2 regions of the Mesorhizobium sp. ESP-6-4 genome follow, and region 1 is predicted to be linked to the other one. Evidence: riboswitches for the same ligand, from Rfam matches in the RefSeq annotation. Region 1 holds a riboswitch; the other holds the start of a gene.
What was found. Region 1 has a riboswitch for thiamine pyrophosphate ahead of LB523_RS24510 (Ykof family thiamine-binding protein). Riboswitches for the same ligand answer to the same signal wherever they lie in the genome.

Region 1 (14,543 bases):
CTCAGTCGAGACGAGCCAAAGCGGGAGCCCTATTGCCGGGTGCTGATCCCGCACCAGGTTGCCACCTGTTTTCCGGGTGGCCGGCGGTCGAAACCGAGACGCCGGCTTGCGGACGCTCTACTGCGCGCCGCGGGATAATATATCGTGCTACGACATGTTTATCGCCGGCACGGCGGGCAGGCAATCCCTTTGATCTCGCACCGGCCAGGAACGGACTGCATTACACAAGAGCAAGCTCCAGCGGTGCCTTCATTCGCGACTGCCTTTGCCGTCGCAAGCCGTGCCAACTGCGGCAGTGCGCCAGACCTCAGTCGCCTTGTATTCGAGGGCGCACAGCGCCTAAGTCACCGACGCTGTTCTGCCCTCCAAGGCGCATGGCATGCTCCGCGGCCCGGTGGAACCGCCCAGATACGGGGAGGTGAGGAGAGGACGGTCGATTCCTGCGGGATGTAGCTGTTCCTTCGTCGTGCCCGCCGCTGGTTCAGGCCAGCAGGCGGACCTTTGACGATCAGGGCGACGCAAACCGGCTCATTCGGCGTGATCGAGCAGGCGGGTGGCGTCAGGGCGATTCCGGCCCTGCTTGACCCCGGCGTGATCTATGCCTTCCACGGTGATCGCGAACGTGCCGTTCTCCGTCCTGCCGATGAAGCCCTTCGACTTGAGGTACCACAGGTGGAACTCCAGGTGCTCGCGCGGGCAACCGGACAGGCGCTCGAGTTCGTCGTCGCCGATGCCCGGATTGTTGACGTCCCGCCGGCGCCTCACATAGAGAAGCGACAGCAGATTGGCCTGGATGACGGAATCTCGCTCCATGCCGCCGCCGTCGCGCGCTCCCTCGGTGAGTTCATGACGAAGACCCAGATGCTCGCGGTAAAGGATATCGTATTGAGCCCGCTTGACGGGGTCGCGGAGTGTATTGTTGGCTTCAACGATCTCGCTGAAGCGCGATTCATTGCCGGTTTCCCGATTGTCGGGGTGATAGCGCATGGCAAAGTAGCGGAAGATCCGCTCGATGGTCTCGGAATTGGCGTTCGGGCTTATTTCCAGAACTTCGTAGTAGTCGATGAACATGTAATCGCGCTTCCGAAATTACGGAAACCATTCCCCCAAGCCCAAGCATTGCCCAAATGCTGCGCGCTTGCAAGGTGCCGGTCCCAGTCTCGAACCGCCAAGGCCGGCGCGAATGTTCGCCATACGAAAATGTAAGATTGTGGCCACAATTGCGGGAGCTTTCGAGCCAAATTCGGCCATCGTCCTCGCGACTATTCAACAACGTTAAGGCGTGGGACGCCTTGTATTCAGGGAACGGTCGCGATGGAAACCAGACGTGGATATTCAATTTTTCAGATCGCGCTGCATTGGCTGATTGCAGCGCTGGTTTTATTTCAGCTCTTCTTCGGTGAGAGCATGACGGTCGTCGTGGACGCCGCCGAAGACGGCCAGCCGGCATCGGCCACCGACCAGGCGCTGGGCTCAGCTCATTACTGGGTCGGCCTGTCCGTTCTTGCGCTTGTGCTTGTTCGACTGGTCCTCAGGCTGGTATCCGGCGCGCCGGCCCCCGCCGGTCATGGATCGAGATGGATGCGGGTCGCCGCGCATGTATCGCACGGCCTGTTCTATGTGCTGTTGCTGGCGACGCCGGCAATCGGGCTTCTGGCGTTCTATCTGGGCGACCCTTGGGGTGACATTCATTCGCTTGCCAAGCCGGCATTCATCGTGCTGATCGCCGTCCACGTCGTGGCGGCGCTCTACCATCAGTTCTGGCTGAGGGACGGGACGCTGAAGCGCATGCTTTCGCCCGCCGGCTGATTGGGGAGATATGCTGGCCGGCGGCGTCTTCTGTGCGATGGCCGATCGGCAAAGGCTAGCGGCCGCGTGTCGGAAAAACCTTTGCCCCGTTGCGGTGGAATAAATTCCGGGCTTTGTTACGCTAGCTCTGCTTGGAATTCAGGTGGCAACCTGGATGGAGCCGACCTCAAGCCCGGCTCCCTTTTCGGCTCGCTTCGAAAGAGGCGAGCCATTTTTTTGCAAAACCGCCGCCAAACCTCGCGGCTTTCGCCCGAAGGCCGCACCGACTTAGGTGCGTCATGGCTAATATCGCTCGCACGATGTAGACTGCGCAGAGTCGGGTTTACAAAGGCATTGGGAGGACAACAAATGCCACGGGTATCGGAACTCTTCTTCAAGACGGCCATCGTCTTTCTCGTCCTGGGCGTCGCCGCCGGACTACAGATGGCGATTTCGGGCGATCACGGTGCCTTTCCGGCGCATGCTCACATCAACCTTCTTGGCTGGGTCACCAGCGCCATTTTCGGCGGCTACTATGCGCTCAACCCGGCCAAGGCCGAGCGCCGCATCGCCATGATCCATTACGGCCTCTATACGGTCGGCATCGTGATCATGCTGCCGGCGCTCTACTGGATGCTGGCGGGAGGCCACCCGGAGATCGAGCCGGTCGTGGCAATCGGCTCGCTGATCGTGGCCGCCGCGGTGCTGGTCTTCGGCTTCGTCGTCTTCTCGTCGACGGAAACGGTGCGCTCGGCCTCACCGGCCACCGCGCGCTAGCTGAGCGAACCGAGCAGGGATTTCAGGCGCGCCGGCTACAGCCTCCGATCAAGGAGAGCTGCAGCCGGCGTTTGGTTGCGCCGCATCGATTTTGTTGATGGCAGCCCATCGCCGATGCAAAGCTAGTGGCGGTCTATCGGCTCCGATGCAACGGATGGCGCCTCGGGCCCTGGCGCCGAGGTGTAGCATGGCCTTTGCGGTCGAATTGAAGAGGCAACGTGCCGGGCTATCGCGGCGTGGATGCCTGTGGACAAGCAATAGATGATCGGTCCGCGGCCCGGAACTGACGCAAAGCGATCAGGGAAGCAGTTTCGGGAACAGCCGCAAGATGAGGGCGTGGATGATGCCATCGCGCTCGAACGGTCCGGGCATCTTGGCGGGTGCCGCGCTTACGTCCGCTTTGCCTTCGTCGGTTACGCGGGTCTCACTGTGCACGAGCCAGAGCACGGCCACGAAATAGCCGGCCTGCAGAGCCACGGCCGCCAGGAATGTCCAACCGATCGCCATCCAGACAGATCCCGTGGACATGAAGGTCCAGCCGAGGATCACTAGAAGCGTGCCAACCATTCCCACAAGAAACTGCGGAAAATACATTTGCCCAACCGAGCGCCGCGACCATATTCGGCCATCAGCGATCTCGCCCATATCTCTACCCATTTTGACCCATGCACCTTTTCCGGGTGGACCGCAAGCTTGAACGGTTTGCCGGCGGCCCCATTGCCCTTTCGTCCGGCCCCGACAGGGACCACGGACGCAGGACTTCCGCTGTGACAACTGGCAATTGCGCCGGATCGTTCCCGAGCCGGCGACATTCAAGTCATGCCTAATGGACCGCAGCGCATGCGGGCGACTGCCTGCCGGGTTTAAGATGCCTCTCCACGCAGAAAGGCCCGCCGCCTGGGCGGGCCCTTATCCGCTATGCTGACCGGATCAGCTCAGGATCACTACGATCTTGTAGGTGTCCGGGTCGACGATGACGATGCGTCCATCGGCCAAGACGAAATACTCATAGTTTTCATAAGCCGGAACGATCTTGACGATCCGGGCCGGCAGACGGTGCAGACGCACCTTGTGGCGCGGCACCTCGACGCCGACGGAGATGTCGAAGCTGACGTCGCGAACCGGTTCGACATGACTCTCATGAATGACCTGCGTGATCTGCGTCCTCTGTTCCACCGTCACGTTATTGATCGACGCCGTCTTGTTCTGGTCGGTCTCGACGTTGGTGTTGCCCTGGGCGTTCTGCTGGGTGGTCGTGCCGGTCTTGCCCTGGGCGTTCTGCTCAGTCTGCATCTTGGTGGTGCCCTGAGCGTTCTGCTCGGTGGTCGTGCCGGTCTTACCCTGAGCCTGCTGATCGGTTTGGGTCTTCGTCTTGTTCTGGGCATTCTGCTGGGTCGTCGTACCGGTCTTGCTCTGGGCGTTCTGCTCAGTCTGCATCTTGGTGGTGCCCTGGGCGTTCTGTTCGGTGCTGGTGCCAGTCTTGCCCTGCGCCTGCTGCTTCTTCTTCAGCTGTGTGTTGTCCTGGGCGTTCTGGTCAGTGTTGGCGCCTGACTGACCCTGAGCCTGCTCTTCGGTCTTCATCTTGGTCTTGCCTTGAGCCTGCTCTTCGGTGTTTGCGCCGGCCTTGCCCTGGGCGTTCTGCTGGGTTTGCGACTTCATCTCACCCTGGGCCTGGCCGCCCGCCTTGCCGCCCTTTTGGCAATCGGCCGTGCCGGCCGTGCAATTATTGTCGCCGCCGCTCGGCTGCGCGGATTCGGTCTGCGCCATCGCGGCGCCGCAACCGACGCCGAGCGCGATCATGCTTGTGATCAGCAGATGTTTCATTGGATTTTCTCCTCGGAAAGTCGGTCCCTTCGGATGGGTAACCCAGCCCGAAACGCATTGTTCCGAAATTGTTGCCACGGTCGGAGGCGATGGTCGCGGAACACGGCGGCAGTTGTTTTTGCAGGCGCCGGTCCAGTTTTGCAGGAACAAGGGTAGGCGAACGGCGTTACGGCAATGCCGACCCGCTGTGGAAAATCGCAGGCGCAGCATTCAGGCGATTCGATTCAGATCCACATAGGAGAGACGACCAATGAAAATGCACCTCACCTCCGCCGCCGCTGGCTTCCTGCTGCTTGCTGGTATCGGCGCGGCTGCCGCGCAGGATGTCGTGATCGCGCCGGAGCAGGAAACCGTCATCAAGGAATACGTGCATAAACAGCCGTTGGCCTCGGTCAAGGTTCCGGGCGTCGAGCTGAATATCGGCAGCACGCTTCCCGACACGGTCGAATTACATGAAGTGCCCAACGTCAAATACCGTTACGTCGTCGTCGATAACCGGACGGTGATCGTCGACCCCGGTACCCGCAAGATCGTCAAGGTCCTCGATTGATCGATAGCGCATCAAATCGGATGGCCCGCCGCCTGGTTACGGCGACGGGCCATTAACCGATTATTATTTTGTTACCATGTGCTAACGGAACCTTCCCTCAGCGCTTGAGTTAGCGGCTCTGGTTCACGTTGTCTCATAGACAACACAAACCAATGGCAACGTGATACGGGCGGTGGCGAACAAGTACGGGCGGGGCGAGGAGGAGTTTGACCAACATGTCGAAACGAGAAATCGGAACATCCCGTTCGCTCGGGATGCGTGTCGCCCATCTCAAGGCCAGGATGCAAGACGCCCGGATCACCGAGCATGAGATGAAGGCTTTCCAGAAGGTCGCGGCGATCATGGGGGGCGGCGAGGGCTCCCTACGCATTGAGGCCGACGATCTGATCGCCGCGTCCTTCGTTGCCGAGGCGCTGGGCGAATCGGCGCCGAACTGACAGCGGCTACCAGTCGAGATCCCGGATCGTTTCAGCCCGACCGTCAGCCGGGAAGGCGGCGGTCGGCAGGCAAGATGGACGTCAGGAGGCGCCGAGCTTGCTCCCAGGATCGGCCGGCCAAATCCCAAAACTTGCAGGACAACGCCGATCACATGGTGTGCCGAACGCGTCGAGGCTGGGCCTAGCCAGGCACGTGCCGGTTTGGTGCCCGGCTTTCGCGTGCCCGGATTCGCCTGATCTTTGCTTCGCGCAGCACCGCGACGGGATCGGCGCCCGTCCATTCGATCCCGGCCTTCCGCGCGAAGACCAGGAACGCCTGTCGCGCCTTGTCGAGATCGATCTCTCCGCTCCGCGCCGCCTCACAGGCGCGGAATGCGTTGGCGTAGCTGCCGCCCCGCATGGCCTGGGGCCATTCCTTGAGAAAGTTCTGCATAGCGGTAAGAGAGGCGATCTCGCGCTTGAAGCCGGCACCCACCGCGATGGCGACGGGGGGGCGAAGTTCGATGTCGCTTCTGATGGAGCCTTCCTGCATGACTGCGGCATCCTTAGGATTTCAAAGACTTGGGCAGTTTCAATGCCTTCCAATGCGGAGCCGATGCGAAGGTTCCGCCAAATCAATTAGTCGCCGCTGACGGAACAACACCCTGCCGGCGGCGTTTGCCCCGGGAGCTCCCATGTTCGACCTGCTCGTGTTTCCGCCCCTGCGGAGGCAGGGCGGAGCTCACCAACGCAACAGGAGAGAAACGATGAAAACCACCCTCATTCCAGCTGTCGCCGGCTTGGCTCTGATGGCCGGCATCGGCATCGCGGCCGCGGACGAGGTGATCGTCACCCCCGAGCAGCAGACCGTGGTCAAGGAATATGTCCACAAGCATCCGATCGCCTCGGTCAATGTGCTCGGCCTTGAGCTTGGCGTCGGCTCGACCGTGCCTGACACCGTCGAGTTGCAGCAGGTTCCGGACGTCCAGTACCGCTATGCGGTCGTCAACGACCATACGGTGCTGATCGATCCCGGCACGCGCCGCGTTGTTCAGGTGATCGAGTAGATCCAGCCCTGGAAGAGCCCGATCCTCCGAAGCACTGGGCAAGGATCGGGCTCTTTTCGCATCCGGGCATAAGGCCTAAGATAGGGCAGTGGTTTGGGAGGCAACGAAGCGCGGAAGGAGTCGTTGCCATGCATCATCCACACGTCGAATCACCTGACATCGCACGCCAAGTCGACAAGCTTTTGGCCGAGCATAGGACTGGCCTGCTGTCGATGCACGAGGCGATTACCCTGCTACGCCAGCGCACGGGGACCGACCGCTCTGACGCGGATTTAGCCGGATTGATTACAAAAAAGGCAGCGCATCTGGGCATCGCGGTCGTTACCGACGGACACTGAGCGAAATTGCCGTCCAGGTCGGGTCGCTTGTTCGTGATACCGAAGACGACACGCGAAAATTCGGCTAATGTTCGCGCCGGGGAACCGTCCCAACATCAGGAGGCGACAGTGACGGACGACAGGCACGAACGCATTCGCCAGCGCGCGCACGAGATCTGGGAGCAGGCCGGCCGGCCCGAAGGCGCTCATAAGGAGCATTGGGACCAGGCGACGGCCGAAGTCGATGCGGCCGGCAAGCCGAAAGCCAAGAGCCCGAAAAAGGCCGCCGCCGCCAAGGCCGACAAGCCGAAAGCGGCCAAGGCGGAGAAGCCCGCCAAGGGCCCGGCCAAGGCAAAGTCCCCCGCCAGGAAGACCAAGGGCTGACCGCCAGCCAAGGCCTGCCCCCTTTTCACCGATCATGTGACGGTGCGACGCTCCGTGTGAGAACTGTGCCCGGAGGCTATACCGACCATGCGCAAAGTCGTCTTGATCATGACCATGTCGGTCGACGGATATGTCGTAGGGCCGGTGGGAATGTCGACGGGCGGTTTTCCTGAACCGGCAGAGCTCAAGTGGTGGAAACTCGATCGCATCAGTCGCGCTGGCACACACATCATGGGCCGCGTGAGTTACGAGGAAATGGGGCCGTACTGGCAAAAATCCGAGGATGCCTATGCCGCGCCGATGAACGACATCCCCAAGGTCGTGTTTTCGAAAACGCTGAAAGAGGCGACTTGGCCAGAGTCCACTATTGCGAAAGGTGACCTGCACGAGGAAATCGCTAAATTGAAAAAGCAACCCGGCGGCGAAATTATTGCATGGGGCGGCGCAGAGTTCGCTCAGGCGCTGTCGAAGGCAGGTCTGATTGATGAGTATGTCATCCTGACTCGGCCGATCGCCTATGGCGGTGGCAAACCGCTATTCAGCGGTTTGACGGACGCGCTCAAGCTAAACGTCCTCGTGACGGCCGCTTACGATAACGGCACCATGCTTCGCATCTACGCTCCCCGCTGAACCGTCACGACCTCTGAGCGAAGGCTTCGACCATGGCGACCGGCTGACCGGCACGCTCGGCATCGCCGCCGCCAGCAGCCACGCCGGCGGCATGCGGGTTGCAATTAAGCTATAAGAGGAGGCTATCGCGTCCCTTGCTTTCCGGCGTATCGCGCGACCGCGCAGAGGAAGGCAAGCGCTGCCATGTCGCAAGCTGCGCGTGACGGCGACGGACCTTTGGCGAAAAGGACCGCGTCGGCAACCGGGACCGTCAGGCCATGCTTGCGGGCGAATGAAGTGACTTCGTAGGGCTGATCGTCAGGCTGTATGCCGATGTCGATTTGTTGGTCCATCAAAGCGAAATTCCTCCCTGGTATACGGCTTTACCCTCCTTCGCCTGCGCAGAATTAACGCCCGGCCGCTCGCCCGCGTCCACCAATTGGCGATTGTGTGAAACGATGCATTTTTCGAGGCCCAGAGCCGAGGGTTGCAGCGGCATGATTGTTCGCGTCGCTGGCGGCCTTGGAGTTCCTCCCTTCTCTAACGGAAGAGGTCAGAACGCTCTCACCACGCATCGCTCGATCGGGCAAACCTGACCCCCGCGGCGATCATCGCGCTTTCGCATTCGCTGATCAGCCTGAGGTTGCGCAAATACCGCGCCGCCGTCTCCGGCAGCCAGGCCGCGCACGCCTCGACATAGGCGCGGCCATGCACCAGCGTGCCGGTCGAAAGCCGCTCCTCCTTTTCGGCGATCACCTTCAGATATTGCCGGATGAAGCGGATGTCGTCGGCGATGTCCTGGCTGGCCATGCGCCAGGCACCGGCAAGGCGTTCGCGCTCGGCGAGCGGCAAAGGCGACAACAACGGATGGGAGAGGTCGGCAAAAGCGGCATGGTTCGCGGTGTTCAAGCAAATTCCCTCAAAGGAAGGCAAGTATCGTACTTTACGTACGAAACGCAATCAAGCGAGATTCGTACAATTTGAACGACAAAATAGGTTAGATAAAACGGTTATAACCGGCATCTCCCATAGGGAGATGGGCGCCTGGCCCAACTGACACCGCAAGAAACCGCTTTCCCAGCACCGCAAACAGTGCTTTAACCCCGCCATCCACAGGGGTGCTCCGTACGGTCGGGGCTGAGATGGTGGCGGCAAGCCTCCGGACCCTAAAGCTGATCTGGATAATACCAGCGGAGCGAGGCGGGCCATGTTTTCCGGCGCACAGATTTCCCTTTATCCCATGGCCGACGATTTCGTCGGCGTGATCCTTGGCGCGCTTGGCGCGCTCGATCCTTACCGCGACAGGCTGAGGATCGAAACCGACGATATCTCGACGCTGCTGGTCGGGCCGCCCGAGGTGCTGTTCCCAGCCATGCGCGACCTGTTCGTGGCGGCCGCCAAAAGCGGCAGGCACTGTGTGCTGTCGGCCGCCGTCTCGCGCGGCTGCCCCGGCGAGCCGGATGACCCGATCTGCCGCTCCGAGGAGATCGGCGGCCCGGCGATCCCGCTCGACGAACGCAAGCGCGCCGCGCTGCGCGCCGTCGGGGCCACGCTTTCGACCAACCAGCCGGTGGCGGCGCAATTCTCGCTCTATGTGATGGGCACCGGCGACCACATGGACGAGATCTATGGCTGCATCGACTTCCTGAAACGGTCGGGCGTCTTCGAACGCTCCAAGCATTTTTGCACCAAGCTGCGCGGTGACGCCGGCGCGGTGTTCGCCACGCTGAACGAAGCCTTCTGCCGCTTCGGGCCGGGCGCCGGTCACGTGACGCTCGACATCACCATTTCGGCGAACAGCCCGACCGCGGCTTGAGCGCAAGCTCGATCTATCGAGGTAGATGTCGTGGCTGTTTGGCTTGATCCATCGCGTGGGGGAGATGCCCCCAGTCCCATCTCGCAGGAGAGAGGGGAACCTTCGGCGATTGGCGAAACCCGAGGTGACGGCCAATCTCCCCCCTTGCGGGGGAGATGCCCGGCAGGGCAAAGGGGGGTGCTGTCCCGCCGGCCTCTCAACTGGTTGCGCGCGCGGCGTTCGCTAATTGCTTTCGCACAAGTTTCGAAAGCCGGCGTTCCTTCGCGCCCCCCTCTGGCCTGCCGGCCATCTCCCCCTCTAGGGGGGAGATCAGCCTTCACCACGACCGTCGCGAAGATCTTCCCCGCTGCGCTGGCTTTCGCTCTCCTTCTCGTCGCTTGGGAACTCTGCGCACGCCTCGGCGGCATCGCCCCCACCGTGCTCCCTGCACCCTCGCGCGTGCTGGCGCAGGCCTGGGAGAACCGAGCGGCACTGGCCGACAACACGCTTCCCACCATCTGCGCCACGCTGGCGGGCTTTGCATGCTCGCTCGTTGCCGCCTTCATCCTCTCGGCGCTGGTTGACTTCTTTGCCCCCTTGCGCCGCGCGCTGTTCCCGCTCCTGATCGCCAGCCAGACCTTGCCGCTGGTGGCGATCGCGCCGCTGGTGGTGCTTTGGTTCGGCTTCGGGCTGTTGCCGAAGATCCTGCTCGTGGCGCTGGTCACCTTCTTTCCGATGATGGTGGCATTGGTCGAGGGCTATGCCGCCACAGCCAAGGAAATCAGTCAGATGCTCGCCGCCATGGGAGCAGGGCGCCGGCGCATCTTCTGGCTCGCTCGGTTGCCGTCGGCGCTGACCTATTTCTTCGCTGGACTGCGCATCTCCATCACCTATGCGGTGGTCGGCGCCATCTTCGCCGAATATGCGGGTGCCGCCAAAGGGCTCGGCATCTATATGCTCAGCGCCAAGAACAATTTCCGCCCCGACCTGGTGCTCGCCGCCGTCGCGGTCAGCTCGGCGCTGACGCTCACGCTGTTCGGCCTCGCCGTGCTCGCCCAGCGTCTCGCCATGCCCTGGGAAAATGCAAAGAGCGAAAGGGCGGGGCGCTATGGCGACAAGCCTTCCCGGGAGGGCCGGCCATGACCCGGCTCGAGCTCCGCAACATGCGAAAAAACTTCGGCGCGCTAGAGGTTCTGGCAGGCATTTCGCTGCATGTCGAAGAGGGCGAGTTCGTCTCGATCCTCGGCCCCTCCGGCGCGGGCAAGTCGACACTGTTCCAGTTACTCACCGGCGCGATCCGGGGCGAGGGCGAGATGCGCTTCGACGGCGCGCCGCTCGATGGCGCCCGCTTCGCCTTCATGCCGCAGCGCGATGCGCTGATGCCGTGGCGGCGCGTCATCGACAATGCGACGCTGGGGCTAGAGGTGCAGGGCATGAAGCGCCGCGCGGCGCGCGAGCGCGTGGCCCCGTTGTTCGCCGAGTTCGGCCTTGCCGGCTTCGAGCGCGCCTGGCCGGCCGAGCTGTCCGGCGGCATGCGCCAGCGCGCGGCATTGCTGCGCACCGTCGTGCAGCAGCGCGACATGCTGCTCCTCGACGAGCCGTTCGGCGCGCTCGACGCGCTCACCCGCGCGGCCATGCAGCGCTGGCTGGAGACGATGTGGCGAAACCATCGCTGGACGGCGCTGCTCATCACCCATGACGTGCGCGAGGCGGTGCTTCTGTCCGACCGTATCTATGTGCTGTCGGCGCGGCCCGCGCGCGTGGTGCGTGAGGTGGCTGTGCCGCTGCCGCGCCCGCGCACCGAGAGCACGGCGTTTGCCCGCAAGGCGGCCGCGATCGAGGCCGGCATCCTCGACATTTTGCTCGGCGCCGCCGAACCGATTTCCCGACCATCCGATGGAGAAAACCGATGACCGATTTCACCCGCCGCCAAGTGATGCTTCTGGCCGCCAGCCTGCCATTTGCCGGGACTGCTGCACGTGCCCGGGCCGCCGCGCAAAAAATCACCGTCGCGCTTGACTGGACCGTCAACACCAATCACATCGGCCTGTTCGTCGCCCGCGACAAGGGCTTTTACCGCGATGCGGGCATCGAGGTCGAAATCCTGCCCTATGCCGACACCGGCTCGGGCACGCTGGTGGCCAGCCAGGTCGCCGATTTCGGCATTTCTGGCTCGCTCGGCCTGTTCACGCAAAAGAGCGCAGGCGCGGATTTGAAGGCCGTCTATGCCGTCGTCCAGTCGGAGACCGGCCGCGTCGTCTTCAACGCCGACCGCGCCGCCATCAAGACTCCGAAAAATCTCGACGGCCTGACCTATGGCGGCTTCGGCAGCGCCTGGGAGAACGCGCTGATATCGACCATCATCCGCCATGACGGCGGCAAAGGTGAGTTTTCCACTGTGACGCTGGGTACCTCGGCTTATGAGGCATTGGCCAGCGGCGCGGTCGATTTCACGCTGGAAGTCTCGACCTGGGAAGGCGTCGAGGCCGGACTGAAAGGCCTCAAGCAGCGCAGCTTCCGCTATGCCGATTATGGCGTGCCGGACGAGCACACCACGTTGATCGTCTCCAGCAACGCCTTCCTCGCCGCCAACCGACAGGCGGCCGCGGCCTTCGTCCAGGCGACGCGGCGCGGCTACGCATTCGCCGTCGATCATGCGCAGCAGGCGGGCGAGCTGCTGATCGCCGCGAACAAGGATACGCTGACCAACCCGGCGCTGGTGCACGCCTCGCTCAAGGCGCTGAACGACGGGCACTTCCTGAAAAGCGCGGACGGCGCCATCGGCACGATGGACAAGGCCAAGATGGAGGCGATGGGCGGGTATCTGTTCGCCTCGGGAATATTGCTTGATGGCGACGGCAAGGTGCTAAAGGAGCGGCCGAATCTCGGGGCCTATTTCACGAATGAGTTTGTGGGGTAGGGCCACCCCTGAGTGGGCACGAAGGAACTCAATGTCTCAGGAGGCCCGCAAGTTCACTTCAACTATCGGCCTTCTTGCGGCTGAACAGCCTTCTCAGCCACACCAGCGGCAACAGCACGAGGAAGGCGCCCTTCTTCAGCACCAGCAGCGCCAGCGCGATCAGCCCGACGCCGGCGGCCTTGCCGTATTTGACCCCGAGCATCGTCGCCAAGACGCCCAGCGCGCCGTAACCGGCCACCTTGTCGCCGCTGGAGAATTCGAAATAGGAACTGCCGGCCTTTGGCTTGTAGGCGTCGGCCGACGCCTCGACGATCTTTTGCACGGCATCGCTCGTGATGTTGCCGTTCACCGGCACGATCTTGATTGGGACATAGCCCTGGCGGTCGAAGACCGAGACCGAGATGTTGATCGTCCTGTCGCCGGCCCAGTTCAGGATGTTGGCGTAGTAAAGGATATTCTTACCCTTATCGATTTGCGGATAAAGGAGCCAGCCGTCGAAGCGGATGTCCTGTCCAAGCCGTTGCGACTGCGCTTTGACCGACTCTTTGAAGCTCTCCTCCAGGGAACTAATTTCTTCGTTGCGGTCGGCGCTGTCCCAGTCCGCTAGGCTGACATAGCCGTCCGACACGGGCTTTTCGACGGTGAGATTATCGATCTCCGGCGTGAAGCCGAAGATCAACTGGTCGATCGTACCGCACTGGTCGCGGTCCCAGCCGAACTCCTTCACCACCAGGTTGCAGCGGTCCTCCGGCTTCAGGTAGAAGGCGGCGCCGCCAGCCGGAGTGATTGTGCCTCTGGCGGCGCTCAGAGGCTGGATAAAATTTTGCGGATGATAGTCCGTATCCTCGGCATGCACGATGGCCGGCTGCGCCAGGAAGCAGGCATGCGCCACCATAATGAATATCAGGTTTTCCCTGACCGACTTGTTCATTACCCCCTCCCCTATGGACCCAACCTCACGCATCCGTGATATAAGAGTATTTCGAGGACAAGCACAAGACGAAAAGTTCTCTTTTTGTTCTTTGCCTCAACCATAGCCCTGCCGCACTGCTCTTGAGGCGACATGCCGCCGCCCAGCCCTCACATATCGATCATCGACCGCTTCACCCGTCCGATGATCGTGATCGCCCCCTCCAGCTCCGGCGGCGGAATGTCGAGGTAGGATGCCGGCTGGAAGGGCGGGTTGTCGTTCGGGCGCCAGCGCTTGTAGGTGGCGCGTCCCGTCTCGTCTGAAATCACGTAGCAGCCATTGGTCACCAGCCGCTTGTCGCGCAGGTTGACGAAGATGATCGAATCCGGCGGCGAGATCTTGTTCATCGACGGCCCGTCGACACGCAGCGCGATCCACTCGCCTTCCTCGAGGTCGGCGGTGGGGATGGTCGGATAGTCGGAGAGGTTGACGACGCTGTCCTGGCTGCCGAGCTCGCCGGCGCTGATCCACGACACGATCGGCACATCGATGGTGACGGGCGAGGGGGCGAAATTGACCGGCGCCGCCTCTGCGCCATCCCCGTTGAACAAGAGCCAGCCGGGATCGACGCCGAACAGCCGGCCGTACTTCTCCGCCGCCTTGCGCGACAGCGGCCGGTTGCCGTTCTCGTGGCTGATCAGCGTGTTCTTGTTGATGTCGCGCAAGGCCCGCGCCGCATCGCTGGGCGAGGCATAGCCGGCCTGGGCCCGCGCCTGCTGCAATCTGTGCCGAGAATCCATCATCGTACAAAATGCCTGAAAATTATCGTCCAAAGTGTACGATTTCGCTTGCGCGTATTTCGTACATAACGTACGCTTAGCGCATGAATGAACATCCCGCAAGCATTTCCGCACAGCCGGTGATCCGGTGCCGCCGACGAGCATCTCAGGGCTTATCGATTCCTGGCGGAGCATCGACGCGTTCGCCGCCACGCAAAAGGAGGCGGCATGAACGCGTTGCCTTTCCAATTCGAACCGTCTTTCCCGTTCGAATCGCCTGTCGAATTCCAATCGTCCGGGCCGTCCTCCTCCCCGGTCCGGGCGCATTCCGGGGCGCTTGCCCCGGATCCGGCTGAACCGCCCGCACCCCGGTTCACCGGAACGGCCGGAGCCGTTCCTCCCCCGGC
Region 2 (14,543 bases), on a different contig from region 1:
AGGCGTTACCTCAGCCGAAAAGCCCAGCAAAATGGGACGTTCCGGAGCCTGCAATGACCTATGTCGTGACCGACAATTGCATCAAATGCAAATATATGGACTGCATCGAGGTCTGTCCGGTCGACTGTTTCTACGAGGGCGAGAACATGCTCGTCATCCATCCTGACGAGTGCATCGACTGCGGCGTCTGCGAGCCCGAATGCCCGGCCGACGCGATCAAGCCGGACACCGAGGGCGGCCTCGACAAATGGTTGCAGATCAATTCCGAATACGCCGAGAAGTGGCCCAATATCACCGCCAAGAAGGAGCCGCCGGCGGACGCCAAGACCTTCGACGGCGAGACCGGCAAGTTCGAGAAATATTTCTCGGCGGAGCCCGGCGAAGGCGATTGATATAGCGGCCGGGAATACCGGCATGACGCGGCGTAACCGGACCGATACAATTGCTGTCTTGACGGGCAGCGCTGCCGCTTGGCGTTAGCGAATGCAGCAAAACCTTGATTCTTCCGACTTTTTGTGTTACATCAACGAAACATGCCGGTGACACAACGTCGATTTATGGCGCTAACGCCCCAAATCACTGAAAGGTGAGCTTTTAGATCCGGACCAGAGCGATCTGGGGCAGGCGGTCGCATTCGTGCGATATGCCGGCCCTTGGCTTTTCCGGTGGGTTCATCCTGTTGCGCGGCTAACGGTCGGCTTTGCCGACCTCGTGGGTTCGAGCCGGCATGATGCCGGCTGCACAACTTAAGGAGTTCAGGGCGTAATGGCAACGATCACCCCGCAGAAGAAGTCCAACGCGGCTCGTCACGGGTTCAAGACCGGCGAATTCATCGTCTATCCGGCGCATGGCGTCGGCCAGATCGTGGCGATCGACGAGCAGGAAGTTGCGGGTCACAAGCTGGAACTGTTCGTCATCGATTTCCAGAAGGACAAGATGCGGCTGAAGGTGCCGGTCGCCAAGGCGACCTCGATCGGCATGCGCAAGCTGTCGGAAGAGGATTATGTCGACCGCGCGCTGAAGGTCGTGCAGGGCCGCGCCCGCATCAAGCGCACCATGTGGTCGCGCCGCGCCCAGGAATATGACGCCAAGATCAACTCGGGCGACCTGATCTCGATCTCGGAAGTTGTGCGCGACCTCTACCGCGCCGACAACCAGCCGGAGCAGTCCTATTCCGAGCGCCAGCTCTACGAAGCCGCGCTCGACCGCATGGCCCGCGAGATCGCCGCGGTGAACCGCATGTCGGAGACCGAGGCGGTGCGCCTCATCGAGGTCAACCTCAACAAGGGTCCGAAGCGCGGCGCCAAGGCCGACAACGAGGAAGCCGAGCAAGAAGAAGCTGCCTGAGCTTTTTCGCTTTTGAGTTTACGAAGAACCCGGCCTCGCGCCGCTGCCGGCTTCCTTCTGCGCTTCCTCTTGCCTGAGCGAGGCGATGAAGCGCTTGGTTCGCGCGCGCTCCGGATTGTCGAACACGACCGAAGCCGGGCCTTTCTCGACGATGACGCCGGCGTCCAGGAATACCACCTCCTGCGCGATCTTCGAGGCGAGCCTGAGATCATGCGTGGCCATCACCATGGTCGTGCCTTCGCGGGCAAGCTGTCCGAGCACGTCGACCACTTCCTGCGCCAGTTCCGGATCGAGCGCAGAGGTAGGCTCGTCGCAGAGCAGCACGCGCGGCGACGGCGCCAGCGCCCGGGCGATCGCCACGCGCTGCTGCTGGCCGCCGGACAGCGTCGCCGGCCAGTCATCGGCCTTGTGCGCCATGCCGACCTTTTCGAGCAGCGACATCGCCCGTTCGCGCGCCCTTGGCTCAGGCCATTTCAGCACCGTCACCAGCCCTTCCATGACATTCTCGATCGCTGTGCGATGCGGGAAGAGCTGGAAATTCTGGAACACCATGCCGGTCTGCAGGCGGATGCGCTGGATATCTTTGGCCGGCACCTTGCCGCCCGGTTGGAACGCAAGCGTCTCATCGCCGATGCGCAGGGAACCGGAGGTCGGGATTTCCAACAGGTTGATGCAGCGCAAGAGCGTGCTTTTGCCGCCGCCGGAAGGGCCGACCAGCGCAGTCACGCTGCCCTCGTCGATGGTGACGGTCACGCCCTTCAGCACAAGATTGTCGCCGAAGCGCTTTTCGATGTTGCTGAGGCCGATCATGCGTTGGCCTCCAGGAACCCGCCATAGCGGTTGAGCCGCACTTCCAGCCGCGCCTGCAGCGCCGACAGCACCGAGCTCAACGCGAGATAGAGCGCGGCCGCCTCGACATAGAGGATCAGCGGCTCATAGGTGGTGGCGACGATGCGCTGCGCGGCCTGGAACATCTCGGGCACCGTGATCGCCGCCGCCAGCGAGGTGTCCTTGACCAGCGAGATGAAGGTGTTGGAAAGCGGCGGCACGGCAACGCGGCCCGCCTGTGGCAGGATGGTGCGCCGCATCGCCTGGCTCCAGGTCATGCCGATCGAATAGGAAGCTTCCCACTGGCCCTTCGGCACCGAGCCGATGACGGCCCGGATGATCTCAGACGTATAGGCGCCGATGTTGAGCGTGAAGCCGATCAGCGCGGCGGGAAAGGCATCGAGCAGAATGCCGACCGACGGCAGGCCGTAGAAGATCAGGAACAACTGAACGAGCAGCGGCGTGCCGCGAAAGATCCAGACATAGAAGCGCACCAGCGCGACCAGCGGCTTCGGGCCGAACAGCCGGATCAGCGCCGTCACCAGTCCGGCGATGAGCCCAAGCGCGAAGGACAGGAGCGTCAGCGGCACGGTGAAGATCAGCGCCGCCCACAACAGCGTCGGCAACGATTCCAGCATCAATTGCAGCCAGTGCGGCACGAAGCGCTTCTCCCTTCCAGATACGGCGGCGCGTCCCCCGTATGGACCGACTATCATGCAAAAACCGACGGGCCGTCAAAGACGACCCCGATGAATGTCGTGCAAAAACAGCGGGCCGTCGAAGACGGCCCGCCGGTATCCGAGCAAGGGACGATTGCCTTACTTCGAAACGTCCTGGCCGAAATACTTGTCGGCGATCTTCTGGTAGGTGCCGTCGGCCTTAATGTCGGCCAGCGCCTTGTTGATGGCCGCGACCAGCTCCGGATCGCCCTTGCGCACGATGACGCCGGAATAATCGGCATTCTCTTCCTGCGCCGCGATCTTCACATTGGCGTCCGGCTTGTGCTTCTTGAAATCGAGGAAGGACAGGCTGTCATTGATCGTGGCGTCGGCGCGGCCGGTGAGCAGAAGCTGGATCGACTGGTCGAACCCGTCGGTGCCGACGAGCTCGGCGCCGTTCTTCTCGGCGAGCTTGCCGAAATTGGAGGTCAGCGACTGCGCCGACTTCTTGCCCTTGAGATCGGCGAAGGTCTTGATATCGGTGTTGTCGCCACGCACGATCAGCACCGCCTTCGAGGCGATGTAGGGATCGGAGAAATCATACTTGGCCTTGCGCGCATCGGTGATGCCGACCTCGTTGATGACGGCGTCGTAGCGGTTGGCATCGAGGCCGGCGATCAGGCCGTCCCATTTGCCTTCAAGGAACTGAACCTTGACGCCGAGCTTGTCGCCGATGGCTTTGGCGATCTCGACGTCGAAGCCGACCAGCGCGTTGGACTCATCGTGATAGGTGAAGGGCGCATAGGTGCCTTCGGTGCCTACCTTGAGCACCCCGGCCTGCTTGATCTGGTCGAGATTGGCGCCGGCATAGCCGGCGGTGATCGCCAGAACCTGCAGCGTTCCGGCGAGAAGAAGCGGTTTGAGCCATTTCATTTTTCTGTGATCCCGTTTTGACCGGTGTCCCGGCGCGACTGTGCGAGCCGGAAACTGGCAGATAGAAGGCTGCAAAATAAGGAACCAGATTTCAAAAATCGGCTCTGCCAGAAATCTGATTCTCTAAACCGCCGAGAATTCACCAGAAGGCTTTCCCGGCAGATAACAGAATGCTTCCGTCGGCACCATCTACCCCCTCGGGCGGCGGAACCATCCATGCGCCTGACACGTTGCATGGCTGTTGTAGGGCGCGGCGGCATCTTTTCAACCGCTATACGCGCAATCGTCGCAAAAGGAGCCGGCATGATCGAAGACGCGGCAGGACGGACATTGGTCCGGGCGGCAATGAAGGCTCCATACCTCGAGCGCGACGAGGAGCATGTCCTTGCGCTTCGTTGGAAGGAAGAGAACGACCAGCACGCGCTGCACAGGATCACCGTCGCCCATATGCGCCTTGTGATCTCCATGGCCTCGAAATTCCGCCATTACGGCCTGCCGCTCGGCGATCTCATCCAGGAGGGCCATGTCGGCCTGCTCGAGGCGGCCGCCCGTTTCGAACCCGCGCGCGAAGTACGCTTCTCGACCTATGCCACCTGGTGGATCCGCGCCTCGATGCAGGATTACATCTTGCGCAACTGGTCGATCGTGCGCGGCGGCACCAGTTCCGCGCAGAAGGCGCTGTTCTTCAATCTCAGGCGTCTGCGCGCGCGCCTCGCCAACGGCGCCGAGCCGCTCTCCAACGCCTCGCTCTACCGCGAGGTCTCGGCGGCGCTGGGCGTGCCGGAGGCGGACGTGGCGATGATGGATTCGCGCCTGTCTTCCCCCGACAGCTCGCTCAACGCGCCTTTGGCCGACGAGAACGGCGCCGCCGAGCGGATGGATTTCCTGGTCTCCGAAGACCCGCTTCCCGACGAAATCGTCGGCGAGAGGATCGACGTCCAGCGCCGCGCTATCTGGCTGCGGAGCGCGCTCGGCGCGCTCAACGCCCGGGAGCTTCGCATCATCGAGGAGCGCAGGCTGAGCGATGACGGCGCCACGCTGGAATCGCTTGGCGAACAGCTCGGCATCTCCAAGGAGCGCGTCCGCCAGATCGAGGCGCGCGCCATGGAAAAGCTGAAGCTGGCGCTGGTGAAGCAAAACCCTGAGTTCCTGGCGGAAGCCGCCTGAAGTCAGTCCGGGACCAAACTCAAAGATAAGAAATAACACGCCGTCATCGGGGCCATTTTTCCTCGATGATAACTAGGATTGTGAGCTCTTTAACAGACTGTTGCGCCGCAATCGGCTTTTTGACTCCTCCAGATCACACCACATGGGGGATTTGCCATGCTGCGATGCTGCGCGCTGATTGCACTCTTGATCCTCGTGGGTCTCACGACGTTTCAAGCGCATGCCGAGCGAAGGGTTGCCCTTGTGGTCGGCAATTCGCAATACCGCGAAATCCCGGCGCTCAAGAATCCGGACAAGGACGCGGAGAACGTGTCGAGGACATTCCGGCTGGCCGGCTTCGAGGTGTTCGCCGCCAAGGACCTGACCAAGCTTCAGTTCGAAGAGCGGTTCCGCAACTATCTGGCGGCGGCGGACGGCGCCGACCTGGCGGTCGTCTATTATTCGGGGCACGGCTTCCAGATCGGCGGAGAGAATTTCCTGATCCCGGTCGATGCGTCGCTGAAAGATGCGGCCGACATGGAGGTCCAGGCCATCAAGGTCAATGACATATTGCGGCAGCTACGCTCGAGATCGAAGGTCCAGATGATCATCCTCGACGCCTGTCGCAACGATCCTTTCCCGCGCAAGGACTATTGGCTGCGCGACCAGTTGATCGTCGCCGGCGGCAGCGGCCTTGCGCAGGTAACGGGTTCGCAGAACACGCTGATTGCCTTTGCCACCGAGCCCGGCGCGGTCGCCTATGACGGGTCCGGCGACCTCAGCCCGTTTTCGTCGTCCTTCTCCCGCCGTGCGCTGGCGCCGGATCAGGAGATACGCTCGGTGATGGCGGCCGTCCGCCGCGACGTGGTCAAGGCCACCAACGGCAAGCAGGTTCCGTGGGAGAACTCCTCGCTGATCGACGACGTCGTGCTGATGCGCGGGGCGGAGCAACCGGCGCCGCCGCAGGAAGCTGAGCAGGACCAGCAGACGGCGGAACGCGGAATCCAGGTGGCCGACGCCGCCGAAGCGATTGGACGTCGCGATATCCAGGTCCCGCTCGGCGTCGGTCCGGTTCCGCTGAAACTGGAGCTTCCGGCCAAGGATGCCTCTATCAGCCTCAAGCTTGCGAGCTACCCGGCGGCCGGCACGCTGTCCCTGCCCGACCGTGTCCTTTCGCCGCAATCGAGCCTGACGGCCGCCGAGGTCGACAAATTGCGCTACGAGCCGCAGATCGGCTCGGTCGCGCCCGTCGAAGTCGGCTTCGATATCCGCGCGGGCAGCGCCGCGAAGCGGTCGACGATGCAACTCTCGCCGAGCGTCGACCCTTGCGACCAAGCCGCCGGCGAGCCGCTCGACCTGCAGGGCGTTGTCTCGGGCCGCTTGCCGAACGAGATCGGCGGCGGAGCTGTCGAAGCTTGCGAGGCGGCGGTGAAGTCCTATCCCGACATTGCGCGCTTCCGCTACGAGTTGGGGCGAGCACTGCTGGCGTCGGGCCGGATCGACGAAGCGAGGAATGTGATCCAGGAGGCGGCCGATAAGGGGCACGTCCGTGCCGTGTACGAGCTCGGCTACATCGCCGCATCCGGAATGAGCGCGGCTCCGGATTTGACCAAGGCCAACAGCCTCTATGCGCAGGCGTCGGACAAGGGAGATCCCTACGGCATGACTGCCTTGGGGCGCGCTTTGTTCGACGGTGTCGGCGTCCAGCGCGACACCGGCAAGGGACTGGACCTGCTGCTCCAGGCAGCGGCGATGGGGCATGTCGATGCCACCAAGGACCTTGCGGTGATCTTCAAGGAAGGCCGCAACGGCGTACCCGCCGACCCGGCCCGCGCCTTGGCTTTCCTCCGAGCCGGCATCGACCGGCAGGAGGCTTATTCGATGGCCATTCTCGGTCTCTCACCCAAGCGAAGCGAAAAGACGGTCCCGGTGTGCAAGCCCAAGGTGGTGACCAAAGTGGTCACGAAGATAAAGGTGGTCCGTACCCCCGCGCCAAAAGCGCCGCCACCGGTCACCAAGATACCGGCCAAGCGCATACCGAACGGCACCGGATCAGCATCTTGGCGTGGCAATGGCGGCGATCACCCCGAGCCCCGCGGCGGCGGATCTGACAGCGGCAGCACCGACGGTGACAGCACCGGCAGCACCGACTCCGGCAGCACCGACACTGGCAGCACCGGCAGCACTGACTCCGGCAGCACCGACACTGGCAGTCCCGGCAGCACTGACTCCGGCAGCACCGACACTGGCAGCACCGGCAGCACTGATTCCGGCGGCACTGATACTGGCAGCACCGGCGGCTCTGACGGGATCAGATAGCAGCATCGATGGCGTGGACGCAGCCAGCCGAACGGCAGCGTCGAGAGAGCATGATCCCGATAAGTGGGAACCGGTTTCGGACGACATCATGCTCCAACAAGGATCGTGATGGCGATTCAACGAAACGCCGTCACCATCAAGCGGCCGCCGGAAAGCGGGGTGTCGGTCTTATTTGTCGGTGACGATCTTGACCTTGTCGCCGGACGACACAGTCGCGCCCGGCGACATGGCGTTGAGCACGCGGAACAGATCGAGCTTGCGATCGACGCCGACCATCTGCGCGGCGAGCGAGCCCATAGTCTGGCCGGCCTGGACGGTAATGACCCTGATATGCAGCGGCTTCAGCGCCGCCTTCTCGGCCGGGCTCAGCACGCGGAAGGAGCCGCTGACCGAGCGCGCCACAGGGTCCAGCGAAGTGCTGGCCGAGGGCGCGGCCGTCAGCAGCCTGTAGACCTGCCCACCGGCCCGGATCACCGCGATGTCGAACTGCCAGCCTTGCGCGCTGGCATGGGCCGTCGCCGCATCGTTGCCGTTGATCGTGTCCTGGCGCACGCTGGCGTCTTCCAGCCCCGCGACCCAGCCGCTGCGGATGTAATCGGTGAGCGACACGGACTTGTCGATCGCCACGCCGTCGAAGCGGATGGCGATGTCGCCCGGCCCGGTCGCGGTCACGGCGGCCGCCGAATTGTCGATGACAAAGCCGTCCGGCACGGTGAACGAGACGCCGAGATTGGGATGCATGAAGGTCTGGCCGCGCACATAGCCTTCTTCCGGCGTGTCGCCGTAAAGCAGGCCGTCTATGCCGGCCAGAAATGCGTCGCGGTCGCGCGTGCCGACGCCGGGCGGGCCGAAATTGCGCGCGAGGCGCTGCGCCAGCTCGATACGCTGCGGCGTGTTCGGGTGCGTCGCCAGGAAGTCGAGGCTGGCGTCTGTGGCGCCGCTCACCGAGCGGAAATCCGTATAGGCCGACATCGACTGCAGGAAGCGGCCGGCGGCATAGGGATCATAGCCCGCCTCGCCGATCGACTTGATGCCGATGGCGTCGGCCTGCAGTTCCTGGTTGCGCGAGAATTGCGCGAGCCTGAGCTTGCCGCGGATCAGCGCCGCCTTGGCGGTCGGGCTGTCGCCGAGCACATCGGAGACCACCTTGGTCGCCAGGCCCTCCTCCGCTTCGAGCTGCTGCCGCTGCAGGCCGTGATTCGCGGTGACGTGCCCCATCTCATGCGCGATGACGGCGGCAAGCTCGGAGGAATCGTTGGCCAGCGCCAGCAGGCCCCGCGTCACATAGAGATAGCCGCCCGGCAGCGCGAAGGCGTTGACGTTGGGCGAATTGAGGATGGTTATGCGATAGGTCTGGGTCGGGTTGGCCGACACCACCGTCAGATTGCCGACGACCTTGGCCACCATGCGTTCGAGCTTTGGGTCGGAATATTCGCCGCCATAGGTGGCGAGAATCCGCGGGTGCTGCGCCTTCGCCATCTCTGCGAGCTTGGCGTTGGCCACGACATTGTCGACGGTGATCGGCTTGTCGGAAGGTTGGAAGCCGCTCTCCTGCACGTCCGGCGGCGTGAACATCTGGCAGCTCGCCAGCAAGGCGACGCTCGCCAGCGCGAGAAATCGTGCCAGCGGCTTCATCCACACCTTCTCAGCGCCGCTCGACAGGTCGGCTTCCTTCCAAATCTTTCGGCAAATCACGGTCCAGCCGGACCAGCATGGCCGGACCTAGCCATACTCCCCCGGACAAGGCAAGCAAACGCCGGATCGCCCATTGCCGGTTTGGCCATAAATTATGTCCGCTTCCGGGCAACATGTTGTGATCCGGCAACGGTGCCGCCTCGATCGCCGATATAGCGCCGGAACGCATCCGGTCCAGACCGATCGAAGAAATCCTCGGCGGGCCCGGCTGCCGCGATCGTGCCTTCGTCGAGAAATGCCACGTCCTGCCCGACGCGGCGCGCATCTTCCGGCTGATGCGTCACGAACAACACCGTCATTTCGCGCTCGGCATGAATGCCAGCCACAAGATCCAGCATATCGTCGCGCAGCGCCGGGCCGAGCGACGCGAAAGGTTCGTCGAGCAGCAAAACGGGCCGGTCGCGCAGCAGCACGCGCGCCAGCGCCACGCGCTGCCGCTCGCCGCCGGACAGCTCGCGCGGCAGCCGCTTTTCCTTGCCGGCAAGACCAACCCGCGCCAGCGCCTCGGCGACCTCGGCGCGATCGGCGTCGCCGAGTTTCAGCGACGGCGAGCGGCCGAGCCCGACATTGGCTTCGACGGAAAGATGCGCAAACAAATTGTTTTCCTGGAACACCATCGACACCGGCCGCGCCGAAGGCGGCGTGTTTCCGAGATCGACGCCGCCGATCAGGACCTTACCCGCATCAGGCGCTTCGAAGCCGGCTATCAGATTGAGCAGCGTCGACTTGCCGGAGCCGCTCGGCCCCATGATGGCGGTGATCCTGCCGGCCGCGAATTCGGCGTCGAAGCGGAAGGAGGATTCGCCATAGCTGAACGAGACGCCATCCAGCGCGACGGCGAGGCCCTTTTGCGCGGCGGTGCCGTCGATGGTCGTCATGACTTTCCTTCCCGCCCCAGCCAGTCGGCCGCGACCACCAGCATCAGGCAGACGAGGCCGAGCAGCAAGGCAAGTCCCGCGGCGTCGGCTGTCCTGTAGCTGCTCATGCGCGCCAAAAGCAGATAGGGCAAGGTCTGCACGGAATCGCTGCCGAACAGCGCGATCACGCCGAGATCGCCGAGCGACAGCGCCATGGCGAAGGCGAAGCCGGTGGCCAAGGGCCGCCTCAGCGACGGCCAGTCTATCAGGCTGAGTCGGTTCCAGCCGGTTATGCCGAGCGCAAGGCAAAGCCGCTCGTGGCGCTCGCTCGCCGCGTCATAGGCCGGGCGAACGGCGCGAATGGCGAAGGGCATCGCCATCACTGCGTTGACGGCGACGACCATGACCGGCGCGATGGCAAAGACATCGGTGACGTGGCGCAGCGCCAGAAACCAGCCGGCGCCAAGCACGATCGGCGGCACGACGAGCACGAAGCCGGCGCCGGTGTCGGCGGCATGTTCGAGCAGGCCCATGGCCCCGCCTGCCCGGCGCCGTAGGGCCAGCGCGCGCCGTGCCGCGATCAGCGCCAGCGACAGCGTCACGCTGAGAAGCGCCGCAAGCAGGGCAAAGCCGGCGCTGGTGAAGGTGGCGCGGCGCACCGCCGCTTCACCGGCCAACCGTCCGAGATCCGTCCCCAGACCTGAAAGCACGGTCGCCAGCATCGGTCCGGCGACGAACAGCAGGGCAAGCATGATGAGGCCGGCATTCAGCGCGCTTTCGATCCGGCCCGCCGAAAGGTAGCGGCGCGGCGCCACCGGCAGATTGGCATCACCGACCGTGTTGGCGCCGAGCCGCGTGAGTGCTGCGACCACGACGAAGGTGAGCGCGATCTGGAGAAACGTCAGTGTTACGGCCCGCGTAGGATCGAAATCGAAGCGCAGCGCCTGGTAGATGGCCACTTCCAGTGTCGTCGCGGCCGGACTGCCGCCGAGCGTCAGCACGATGGTGAAGGAGGTGATGCAGAGCATGAAGACCAACCCGGCAATCCCCGGCAGGGCCGCGCGCAGCACCGGCCATTCGATCAGCCGGAAGGCCGGCCAGGCACCCATGCCGAGCTGGCTCGCCAGCCGCCACTGGTCGGCGGGAACGGTGCCCAGCGCCTCGAGGAACAGGCGCGTCGCCAAGGGCAGGTTGAAGAAGACATGAGCGACAAGGATGCCGGAGAGGCCGTAGATCCCCGGCCAATCCGCACCGCCAAGTCTGGCGAGGACGCCGGCTAAATATCCGACCCGACCGTAGAGCGCCAGAATGCCGAGCGCGGCGACGATCGCCGGTAAGGCCAGCGGCAGGGTGAACAATTGCAGGATCAGGCCGCGACCTGGAAAGGCCGGATGCCTCGACAAAGCGCGCGCCACGAGCAGCGCCGGCGCGACCGACAGCAGCGTCGAGAGAGCCGCCTGCCACAGCGTGAAGCGGGCGACGCGCAGGAGATAATTGTCGAAGGCGGCGGCAGCGCCGGAGAGATCGTGCGCGCCTTCGACGGCGAGGCCGGCGAAGGCACCGCCGATGAGGAGGGCGATGGCCGCCAGCGCGACGACGCCGGCGGTGACGCGGGAGTCAGGGTGCACGGCGGCTTGCACGTTGCACCTTGGTGGAATTCAGCAAACGCCGTGTTCCTTCGCGCCCCCCTCTGTCCTGCCGGACATCTCCCCCACAAGGGGGGAGATCAGCAGCGCCCGCCCCTCGCTCATCACTGCAACGTCGCCAGTTGGCGAAACCGCCGATGACGGCCAATTTCCCCCCCTGTGGGGGAGATGTCCGGCAGGACAGAGGGGGGCGCCGTAGAGCGATCATCTTGCGCGAATAGCGATCCTACTTGCTCATCACCGCCAGCCACTCATCCACCCACGCCTTGCGGTTGGCGGCGACCTCCTGCGGGCTGAACAGCAAGGTCTTGGTCGGCTTCACCAGTTTGTCGAAGGCCGGGTTGAGCGGCTTGTCGGTCTTGCCGGCCGGGAACATCCAGTTGGTTTCCGGAATGACATCCTGGAATTTCGGTCCGGTCATGAAGGCGATGAACTTTTGCGCCAGCGGGTTCTTCGCGCCCGTCGTGGTGATGCCGGCAACCTCGATCTGCAGGTATTCGCCTTCCTCGAACGAGGCGGCCTGGTAGCGCTCGGTGTTCTCGGCCACCATGTGGTAGGCCGGCGAGGTGGTGTAGGAAAGCACCATTGGCGCCTCGCCCTTGGTGAACAGGCCATAGGCCTCGCTCCAGCCCGGCGTCACCGTCAGCACTTTCGATTTCAGCTTGGCCCAGGCTTCCGGCGCCTTGTCGCCATAGACCGATTTCACCCACAAGAGCAGGCCGAGGCCCGGCGTCGAGGTGCGCGGATCCTGGATGACGATCTTGTCCGTGCCGGCGCCTTCGACCAGTTCCTTCAGGCTCTTCGGCGGGACTTTAAGCTTCTGCGTGTCATAGACGACGGCGAAATAGCCGTAGTCGAAAGGCACGAAAGTGTCGTCGCTCCAGCCTCCAGGCACGTCGATGGCGGAGACTTCGCCATGCGGCACGAACAGTCCGCTCGCCTTGGCGTCGGCGGTGAGATTGGTGTCGAGGCCGAGCACGATGTCGGCCTTGGTGCCGGCGCCTTCGAGCTTGACGCGGTTGAGGAGCGCCACGCCGTCGGCCACCGAGACGAATTCGAGATCGCAGCCGCATTCGGCCTCGAATTCCTTCTTCACCGCCGGGCCGGGACCCCAATCGGCGGTAAAGCTTTCATAGGTATAGACGGTGAGCTTGTCCTTCGCAGCGGCAGGCGCGACGCCCGCCAGAAGCGAAACTAAGCCGGTTGCGAGAATGAGATGGGACAGTATTGCGCGCATATCGGCGCCTCCTTCGTTCGAGTGACAAGGAATTGAGGCGCCGGATCGTCCGAAACGTCTAATCCCTCCGCCGGTACAAACCGGATCAGGTTCAGCGGGTTGGCTTGATCGCCTCTCAGCCGGATCACGTCCGGCACCCCGTTAGAGCGTTTCGACAGATAGGCCCCGCCGAAGCAGCGCGCAAGCGGAAGTTTGCCGGGCAGCTAATGTTCGCCGGTAGCCTCGCAGCCGAAGCGCACGGCATCCCGCTTCCGTTTCGCCCGACGGGCTGGTAAGGGCGACGGCCATGGGCACATTCACCATCCTGCTTGCCGGCGAGCTTATCCGCACGCCCCGGCTCGAACGCCAGATCGCTGGCTCGCGCGTCATCGCCGCCGATGCCGGCATCGGCCATGCCCGCATGCTTGGACTTGTCCCCGAACTTTGGGTCGGCGATTTCGACTCGGTGCCGGCGAACCTGCCGGATGATCTCGCCGCCGTGCCGCGAAAAGTCTTTCCGGCCGAGAAGGACATGACCGATGGCGAGCTCGCCATAGCGGAAGCGCTTCAGCGTGGCGCCACCAGCCTCGTGCTGGCCGGCGCCTTCGGCGGCAAGCGCGCCGACCATGCCTTCCTGCATCTGGCGCTGGCCGTGCGGCTGGCCGAGGCTGGCACGACCGTGCTGCTGACCAGCGGCGCGCAGGAAGGCGCTCCCATCCTGCGCGGCAAGGCCAGCTTCGACTATGACGACGGCACCTTGTTTTCGGTGCTCGGCTTTTCCGACCTGTCCGGCCTGACGGTCACCGGCGCCAAATGGCCTCTCGACCGCGTCGAGGTGGCGTTCGGTTCCTCGCTCACTATATCAAATGAGGTCAAAGGGCAGCTTGGCATCGCGCTGGAGCGCGGCCGGGCCCTGCTTCTGGCCCACCCCTATCCTCTTCCAGAAAGTTGACATGGCGCCGCCACTCCTCAACCTCGACGACATTAAACTGACTTTCGGCGGCACCCCGCTGCTCGACGGCGCGGCGCTCAGCGCATCCGCCGGCGAGAAGATCGCGCTGGTCGGGCGCAACGGCTCGGGCAAGTCGACGCTGCTCAAGATCGCCGCCGGGATGATCGAGCCGCAGGATGGCGAGGTGTTCCGCCAGCCTTCGGCCACGGTCCGCTATCTGCCGCAGATGCCGGACATGGACGGCTTCGCCGACGTGCGCGCCTATGTCGAGGCGAGCCTTGGCCCGGCCGACGATCCGCATCGCGCCACCTATCTGATGGACCATCTTGGCCTGACCGGCGAGGAGCGGCCGAACGACCTGTCCGGCGGCGAGGCGCGCCGCGCCGCCCTTGCCCGCGTCATGGCACCGGAACCCGACATTCTGCTCCTCGACGAGCCGACCAACCATCTCGACCTTTCGGTGATTGAATGGCTGGAAGAAGAGCTCGCCCGCACCTCCTCCGCGGTGATCCTGATCTCGCATGACCGCCGCTTTCTCGAGCGCGTCACGCGCGCCACCGTCTGGCTGGATCGCGGCCAGACGCGGCGGCTGGACAAGGGCTTTGCGCATTTCGAGGAATGGCGCGACCAGGTGCTGGAAGAGGAAGAGCGCGACCAGCACAAGCTCGGCCGCCAGATCGTGCGCGAGGAACATTGGCTGCGCTATGGCGTGACCGCCAGGCGCAAGCGCAACATGCGCCGCCTCGGCGAGTTGCAAACCATGCGCCAGCGCTTCCGCAGCCATCGCGGCGCAGAGGGCACCGCGACGATGGTGGCCAGCGACGCCGCCGAATCCGGCAAGCTGGTGATCGAGGCCAGGAACATCGACAAGAGCTTTGGCGATCTCACCGTGGTCAGGGGGTTCTCGACCCGCATCCAGCGCGGCGACCGCGTCGGCCTGGTCGG

Region 2: another riboswitch for thiamine pyrophosphate. It lies ahead of thiB (thiamine ABC transporter substrate binding subunit); the one in region 1 lies ahead of LB523_RS24510 (Ykof family thiamine-binding protein).

Annotation. Positions count from the first base shown of each region.
Region 1 covers NZ_JAIUGS010000019.1:36,287-50,829, reverse strand. The annotation lists gene LB523_RS24575 (J domain-containing protein) at 529-1,071, opposite strand; gene LB523_RS24570 (cytochrome b) at 1,315-1,809, shown strand; gene LB523_RS24565 (hypothetical protein) at 2,158-2,565, shown strand; gene LB523_RS24560 (exopolysaccharide production repressor protein) at 2,863-3,210, opposite strand; gene LB523_RS24555 (DUF1236 domain-containing protein) at 3,496-4,389, opposite strand; gene LB523_RS24550 (DUF1236 domain-containing protein) at 4,640-4,939, shown strand; gene LB523_RS24545 (hypothetical protein) at 5,155-5,376, shown strand; gene LB523_RS24540 (DUF982 domain-containing protein) at 5,558-5,908, opposite strand; gene LB523_RS24535 (DUF1236 domain-containing protein) at 6,123-6,422, shown strand; gene LB523_RS24530 (hypothetical protein) at 6,551-6,760, shown strand; gene LB523_RS24525 (DUF2934 domain-containing protein) at 6,869-7,123, shown strand; gene LB523_RS24520 (dihydrofolate reductase family protein) at 7,211-7,753, shown strand; gene LB523_RS24515 (hypothetical protein) at 8,297-8,641, opposite strand; TPP riboswitch at 8,837-8,949, shown strand; gene LB523_RS24510 (Ykof family thiamine-binding protein) at 8,940-9,548, shown strand; gene LB523_RS24505 (ABC transporter permease) at 9,885-10,670, shown strand; gene LB523_RS24500 (ABC transporter ATP-binding protein) at 10,667-11,440, shown strand; gene LB523_RS24495 (ABC transporter substrate-binding protein) at 11,437-12,447, shown strand; gene LB523_RS24490 (DUF2167 domain-containing protein) at 12,506-13,378, opposite strand; gene LB523_RS24485 (helix-turn-helix transcriptional regulator) at 13,528-14,160, opposite strand; gene LB523_RS24480 (hypothetical protein) at 14,365-14,543, shown strand, end outside.
Region 2 covers NZ_JAIUGS010000003.1:307,040-321,582, reverse strand. The annotation lists gene fdxA (ferredoxin FdxA) at 54-392, shown strand; gene LB523_RS08665 (CarD family transcriptional regulator) at 766-1,347, shown strand; gene LB523_RS08660 (amino acid ABC transporter ATP-binding protein) at 1,366-2,157, opposite strand; gene LB523_RS08655 (ABC transporter permease subunit) at 2,154-2,834, opposite strand; gene LB523_RS08650 (amino acid ABC transporter substrate-binding protein) at 2,994-3,767, opposite strand; gene LB523_RS08645 (RNA polymerase factor sigma-32) at 4,071-4,934, shown strand; gene LB523_RS08640 (caspase family protein) at 5,091-7,232, shown strand; gene LB523_RS08635 (M48 family metalloprotease) at 7,401-8,867, opposite strand; gene thiQ (thiamine ABC transporter ATP-binding protein) at 9,020-9,805, opposite strand; gene thiP (thiamine/thiamine pyrophosphate ABC transporter permease) at 9,802-11,412, opposite strand; gene thiB (thiamine ABC transporter substrate binding subunit) at 11,657-12,667, opposite strand; TPP riboswitch at 12,713-12,818, opposite strand; gene LB523_RS08615 (thiamine diphosphokinase) at 12,954-13,598, shown strand; gene LB523_RS08610 (ABC-F family ATP-binding cassette domain-containing protein) at 13,600-14,543, shown strand, end outside.